Linked DNA regions of Latilactobacillus sakei subsp. sakei DSM 20017 = JCM 1157. The protein of the gene in region 2 interacts with the protein of the main gene of each other region in a pairwise test. Links are inferred from orthologs where the notes say so. Each region holds a gene or a part of one and is shown on either strand. Other genes may lie near its edges. The genes, in order: pepT and tpiA.

Evidence for each region.
Region 1: the proteins of tpiA (region 2) and pepT interact in binary tests that used the Escherichia coli proteins (3 or more experiments, as listed by UniProt). The link is inferred for Latilactobacillus sakei subsp. sakei DSM 20017 = JCM 1157 from one-to-one orthologs.

Annotation. Positions count from the first base shown.
Region 1 is NZ_AP017929.1:1,550,338-1,553,565, forward strand. Bases 19-2,911 are described here. They hold pepT (peptidase T), read right to left. Parts: upstream 2,140-2,911; coding sequence 898-2,139; downstream 19-897. Other genes in these bases: LEUCM_RS07730 (Tim44 domain-containing protein), read left to right, coding at 19-103; aroD (type I 3-dehydroquinate dehydratase), read left to right, coding at 121-843; LEUCM_RS07745 (Nif3-like dinuclear metal center hexameric protein), read right to left, coding at 2,184-2,911. Also shown: more of LEUCM_RS07730, read left to right, coding at 1-18; more of LEUCM_RS07745, read right to left, coding at 2,912-3,228. UniProt on the Escherichia coli protein: Cleaves the N-terminal amino acid of tripeptides.
Region 2 is NZ_AP017929.1:1,823,162-1,826,494, forward strand. What follows is about bases 126-3,123. They hold tpiA (triose-phosphate isomerase), read right to left. Parts: upstream 2,004-3,123; coding sequence 1,248-2,003; downstream 126-1,247. Other genes in these bases: eno (phosphopyruvate hydratase), read right to left, coding at 126-1,130; LEUCM_RS09145 (phosphoglycerate kinase), read right to left, coding at 2,029-3,123. Outside these bases: more of eno, read right to left, coding at 1-125; more of LEUCM_RS09145, read right to left, coding at 3,124-3,243. UniProt on the Escherichia coli protein: Involved in the gluconeogenesis. Catalyzes stereospecifically the conversion of dihydroxyacetone phosphate (DHAP) to D-glyceraldehyde-3-phosphate (G3P).

The DNA.
Region 1 (3,228 bases), 270 kb from region 2 along the record:
AAAACGCCGTGAAGCAACTTATATCGAACGTTTCAGCGAAATCTGGGAATTCAAACAGGTTGACGGACAATATCTCGTCAACCATATCGATCAATCTCTTTAAGAAAGTGAGTTTTTGAAATGCACCTCGAGTTTACTACCGGTCAAACCCAAACGGCAGTTTCCCTAATGCCACGCCATTTGGACGACTGTTTGCACGAACTAATCCTCATCAATCAAAAAAAAGACGCCATCGATATTCTCGAATGGCGCCTTGATTATTGGCAAGCTCCTGCACAACTATTGACCGCTGCTGAAAAAATAGCCGCGCTTGATTTGCCCTTAATTTTAACGGTTAGAACCACTAACGATGGTGGCTTAGCATCAGCTCAAGACTACCTCACCTACTACGCTCCCTTGATCAAAGCCCATATTGGTCAAGCAATCGATTTAGAGTGGTCACTAGCAGCCGAGCAACGTCATCAATTGGTTGAATTAGCCCATCAACAGCATTACCAAGTGCTTTTGAGTCATCATGATACCGTTCAAACACCGGATAATGATACCTTGCGCACGCAATTATTAGCCATGCAAGCCGACCCTGATGCGGACCTCTTGAAATTAGCGACGACGGCCCAATCACCAGCAGATACAACCCGCTTGTTAGCAGCCACTCAAAGTTTTACGCATCAATTCGATAAACCATTGACGACAATGGCAATGTCTGAATTTGGTGTCGCCTCGCGAATCTTTGGCGGTCAATTTGGCTCAGTTATCAGTTTTGGCTATCTCGAAACACCTAGCGCGCCCGGCCAACTACCAATTGAGCAACTAAAAGGTTTACTGACAACTAATCAAGCTTAAATTAAGCATAAAAAGAGCCCAACAAATTGAATTGTTGGACTCTTTTTTATATCTTTAGTTTCTTTCAACGTTTAATTCGTTCATCTTAATCATTGTATCGACCGCTTTTTCCATCGTTTGAACTGAAACGAATTCGTAGCGACCATGCATATTTTCAGCACCGGCAAAGATATTTGGTGTTGGAATTCCCATGAATGAAATCTTAGAACCATCTGTCCCACCACGAACGGGTTCGATTAATGGTTTGATATCGATTGCTTCCATAGCGTCCTTAGCCAAATCAACAACATCCATATGATCTTTTAAGACTTCTGCCATGTTGTAATATTGATCTTTAATGGTTGCTTTAACGCGACCTTCACCGTATTTAGCATTCATGTCTTCAGCCACTTTAGCAGCAAATGCTTTACGTGTTTCTAAACCATCGCGATCAAAATCACGGATGATATAGGCCATGTGTGCTTCATCAACAGTACCGTCTAAGCTCAATAAGTGATAGAAACCTTGACGGCCATCTGTTTTTTCAGGTACTTCATCGCGTGGGAAAGCATCTTGGAAATCAACAGCAACTTGTAAAGCGTTAATCATGATGTCTTTAGCTTCACTAGGATGCACGTTTTTACCTTGAATATCAACTTTCATTGCAGCTGCATTAAATGTTTCATATTCAAGTTGACCAATTGGGCCGCCATCCATTGTATAAGCGAAGTCTGTTGCAAAATCTTCAGCGTCGAAGCGATCAGCACCTGTGCCGATTTCTTCATCTGGTCCTAAACCAATCTTGATGTCGCCATGTTTGATTTCAGGATGTTGGATGAAGTAATCCATCGCTGTGATAATTTCAGCAACCCCAGATTTATCATCTGAACCTAATAATGTTGAGCCGTCTGTTGTAATTAATGTTTGGCCCTTATAGTTTTTCATGTTAGGGAATTCTTTAGGATCTAAAACAAATTGACCAGCTTCGTCTAATTTGATAATTGATTCGCCATCATAATTTTCAATTGTTTGGGGATTAACACCCTTGGCATTGAAATCTGCTGTATCAACGTGAGATAAAAAGCCCATTGTTGGCACTTTTTTATCGATATTACTTGGTAATAACGCTGTAACATAGCCGTTTTTTTCGTTATACTTAACGTCGCTTAAGCCGATTTCTTTCAAGTCATCCATCAATTTGTGTAAGAAAACCACTTGTGTTTGTGTTGATGGAATCGTCGTCGCATTTTCGTCTGAACGAGTTTCTGTTGTGATATATTCTAGAAAACGCGGAATTAATTTTTCATATTTAGCCATGGTGAAGCCTCCTAGATATTATTTAATACTAATTCTATTCTAACCTACTTCGCATTAAAAATAAATGTAAACGGATCAGTTTTTTGCTGAGATTTAATAAAAGTAACTTGCCAATCGTTTATTTGACGCCATTCTTCAAATAACGCAGTCATCTTAGTCTTCACAATGCTTTCAATATGATGACCAGGATCGATAACGGATAATCCGGCCGCTAACATGTCATGACCCGTATGATAATAAACGTCACCAGTAATATACAAATCAGCCTTGGCTTGCAGAGCAGCGGGGAAGAACTTACCACCATCACCGCCAACTACTGCAACTGTTTCAACTAATTTATCAGGTTCATTTGAAATCAAGCGGAGACCGGTTAAATCAAACGTTTCGCAAACAAATTGGGCGTAGTCCCGGACTGTCATTGGTTGATCAACTTGACCAATGCGCCCGATCCCGATAGGTTGTTGTTGATTAGCCAATGGGATTAAATCATACGCTGGTTCTTCGTAAGGATGTACAGCAAGCATCGCTTTTAACACGCGGTTCTTTTTAGCTGCTGGTAAAATAACCTCTATTTTAACTTCAGCAACCGCTTCTGCCTGACCCGCTTGTCCAATAAACGGATCAGCCGCAGCTTGCGGTTCAAAACGACCGGTGCCTTCAGCGCTAAAACTGCAGTTTTGATAGTTTCCTAATTCACCGGCACCAGCTTGCCCTAACGCTTGGCGTACCACATCCGCATGTGTTTCAGGTACGAAAACAGCCAATTTCATTAATGCTTCATAATCAGTCACGTTGAACGGTTGCACATTTTTAAGTGCTAACGCTGCTGCCAACCAATCATTCATCCCACCTTGCGCCTTATCGAGATTGGTATGGGCTGCATAGACCGTCATATCATGCGTCAGTATATCAGCGTACATCTTATTTTGCGGATCACTTAGATCAAGATTGCGTGCAGGTCGGAACATCACTGGGTGGTGGGCAAAAATAAAATCGATCTCGTTATCAATCGCTTCTTGGACCACTTCCGGCCGAACATCTAATGTGACGAGTACTTTCTTAACCACCTTATCACGGCGACCAATTTGA
Region 2 (3,333 bases):
GTTGTATCTTCAGTTTCACCTGAACGATGTGAAACAACAGCTGTGTAGCCAGCTTCTTTAGCCATTTCGATTGCTTCTAATGATTCTGTTAATGTACCGATTTGGTTAACTTTAACAAGAATTGAGTTAGCAGCGCCCATCTTGATACCTTTACGTAGGTAATCAGTGTTTGTTACGAAGAAGTCATCACCAACAAGTTGAACTTTTTCGCCAAGTTCTTTAGTGATTGATGCCCAGTCTTCCCAGTTGTTTTCATCGATAGGATCTTCGATTGAAATGATTGGGTATTTAGCAACTAAGCCTTCAAGGTATTTAACGAATTCAGGTGTTGTGAATTCTTCACCAGTTGACCAACGTAATTTGTATGTCTTATCTTCGTTGTTCCATAATTCTGATGAAGCAACATCGATAGCGATTGAGATATCTTCGCCAGCTTTGTAACCAGCTTTTTCGATAGCTTTGATCAAGTATTGTAAAGGTTCTTCATTGTTTGCGAAGTCAGGTGCGAAGCCACCTTCATCACCAACAGAAGTAACTTTACCGTCAGCTGATAAAAGACTCTTCAATGCTTGGAAAGTTTCTGAACCCATACGGATAGCTTCGCGTACAGATTTAGCACCAACAGGCATGATCATGAATTCTTGGAAATCAACTTTGTTATCTGAGTGAGCACCACCATTGATAACGTTCATCATTGGTGTTGGTAATACGTGAGCGTTAGGGCCGCCTAAGTATTCGTACAATGGTAAGCCTAATTCGTCAGCAGCAGCACGTGCAGCAGCCAATGAAACGCCTAAGATTGCGTTAGCGCCTAATTTACCTTTGTTTTCAGTACCGTCTAACTTGATCATTGCAGCATCGATACCGCGTTGGTCAGTTGTGTCGAAACCTACGATTTCTTTAGCAAGAGGGCCATTTACGTTTTCAACAGCCTTTAATACACCCTTGCCACCAAAACGTGATTTGTCGCCGTCACGTAATTCAACAGCTTCATGTTCACCAGTTGAAGCACCTGAAGGAACGATTGCGCGACCAAAGCCGCCATCTTCAGTATAAACTTCAACTTCGACAGTAGGATTACCACGTGAGTCTAAGACTTCGCGGCCTAAAATATCAGTAATAATTGACATGTAATTTTCTCCTTTTTTGGCTGATGATATTCACCAGCACTTTTTTGGATGTCAGGCAAAGCCCACATCTTATTTTAGCTAATTTTTAGTGATTCGTAAATACATACGAGCGAAAAATTAGTCGTTAAAGTGAACAAGATCTAAGAATGAAGCAGGTTCCATGCTTGCGCCACCAACTAAACCACCATCGATGTCTTCTTTGCCCATGATTTCTTTAACGTTTGCAGGTTTAACTGAACCACCGTATTGGATACGAACTTTGTCAGCAACTGTTTGGTCGTATAACTTAGCAACTGTTTGACGAACAACAGCACAGATTTCTTGTGCTTGGTCAGCAGAAGCAGTTTTACCAGTACCGATTGCCCAGATTGGTTCGTAAGCAATAACCATTGAGCTAACTTGGTCAGCTGAAAGGCCTTTAAGACCTTCTGTTACTTGGTTTGAAACCCATTCTTCAGCTTTGCCAGCTTCACGAGTTTCTAATGATTCACCACAACAGAAGATAGGTGTCATGTTGTTTTTGAAGATTGCGTGTGCTTTTTTGTTGATATCTTCATCAGTTTCGTGGAAGTAATCACGACGTTCTGAATGACCGATGATGACGTAATCAACACCCATTTCATTCAAAGTTTTTGGTGAAGTTTCGCCAGTGAATGCACCAGCTTCTTCGAAGTAACAGTTTTCAGCAGCAACTTTTAAGTCTGTGCCTTTAGCTGCTTCTAATAAAGCAGGTAAGTCAACAGCAGGTGCACCGATAACTGATTCTGTTTGATCAAACTTAGGTAAGTTGGCTTTGATAGCATTAACGAACTCAGTTGTTTGAGTTGGGTTCATGTTCATTTTCCAGTTACCAGCAATGATTGGTTTACGCATGAGAAAATCTCCTCTTAATTTAAAATTATTTGTCTGAAATAGCAGCGATACCAGGTAATGTCTTACCTTCTAGGTATTCAAGTGATGCGCCACCACCAGTAGAAATATGTGTTAACTTGTCGCCAACGCCTAATTTCTTAACTGCGGCTGTTGAATCGCCACCACCGACGATTGTTGTAGCACCTGATAAGTTACCTAAGAATTCGCCAATTGCCAATGTACCTTTAGCAAAGTTGTCCATTTCGAACACACCCATAGGGCCGTTCCAAACAACAGTCTTAGCATCTTTAAGAACATTTTCGAAGTCAGCGATTGCTTTAGGTCCGATATCTAATGCCATGTAGCCATCAGGAATGTTACCTTCAACAGTTTCTGTCTTAGCATCGTTTGAGAATGCGTCTGCAACAACGTTATCAACAGGCAATACTAATTTGTCGCCAGCTTTTTCGATTAATTCTTTAGCTAATTCGATCTTATCTTCTTCAACTAATGAGTTACCAATTGATAAACCTTTAGCAGCGTAGAAAGTATAAGTCATACCACCACCAACAATAACTTTGTCAGCTTTAGCTAATAAATGTTCGATAACACCAATCTTGTCAGAAACCTTTGCGCCACCTAAGATAGCAACAAATGGACGTTCTGGCGCGTCAACTGCTTCGCCCAAGAATTTGATTTCTTTTTCTAATAAGTAACCAGCAACTGCAGGTTTGTTATTAGCTTTCATAGCTGTTGCAATCCCAACGTTTGATGCGTGAGCACGGTGAGCTGTACCGAAAGCGTCGTTGACGAACATGTCGCCTAATGATGCCCAGTATTCGCCCAACTTAGGATCGTTTTTACTTTCGCGTTTGCCAAAGTCGTTGTCGATATCTTGGAAACGAGTGTTTTCCATCACTAATACTTGGCCATCAGTCATAGCATCGATAGCAGTTTCTAATTCTTGACCTTCGTTTGAAGCAACGAAAGTAACGTCTTTGTTTAATAATTCGCCAAGACGTGCAGCAACTGGTTTCAATGTCAATTCTTTCTTGTCTTCGTCACTCTTGATACGGCCCAAGTGAGAAAGTAAGATAGCCTTGCCACCATTGTCGATGATGTATTGGATTGTTGGTAAAGCAGCTACGATACGGTTATCGTCACCGATAACGCCGCCTTTGATTGGTACATTAAAGTCAACACGTACTAAGACTTTTTTGCCTTTAATATCTTTTAAATCTGCAACTGTTTGTTTTGCCATGTGGACAAACCTCCTAGATTTTCATAAAAAAAGACGGAAGGAGTTTACCTCCTCCCGCCTTATAAAATGCTATCGCATTTCTAAGTTCAC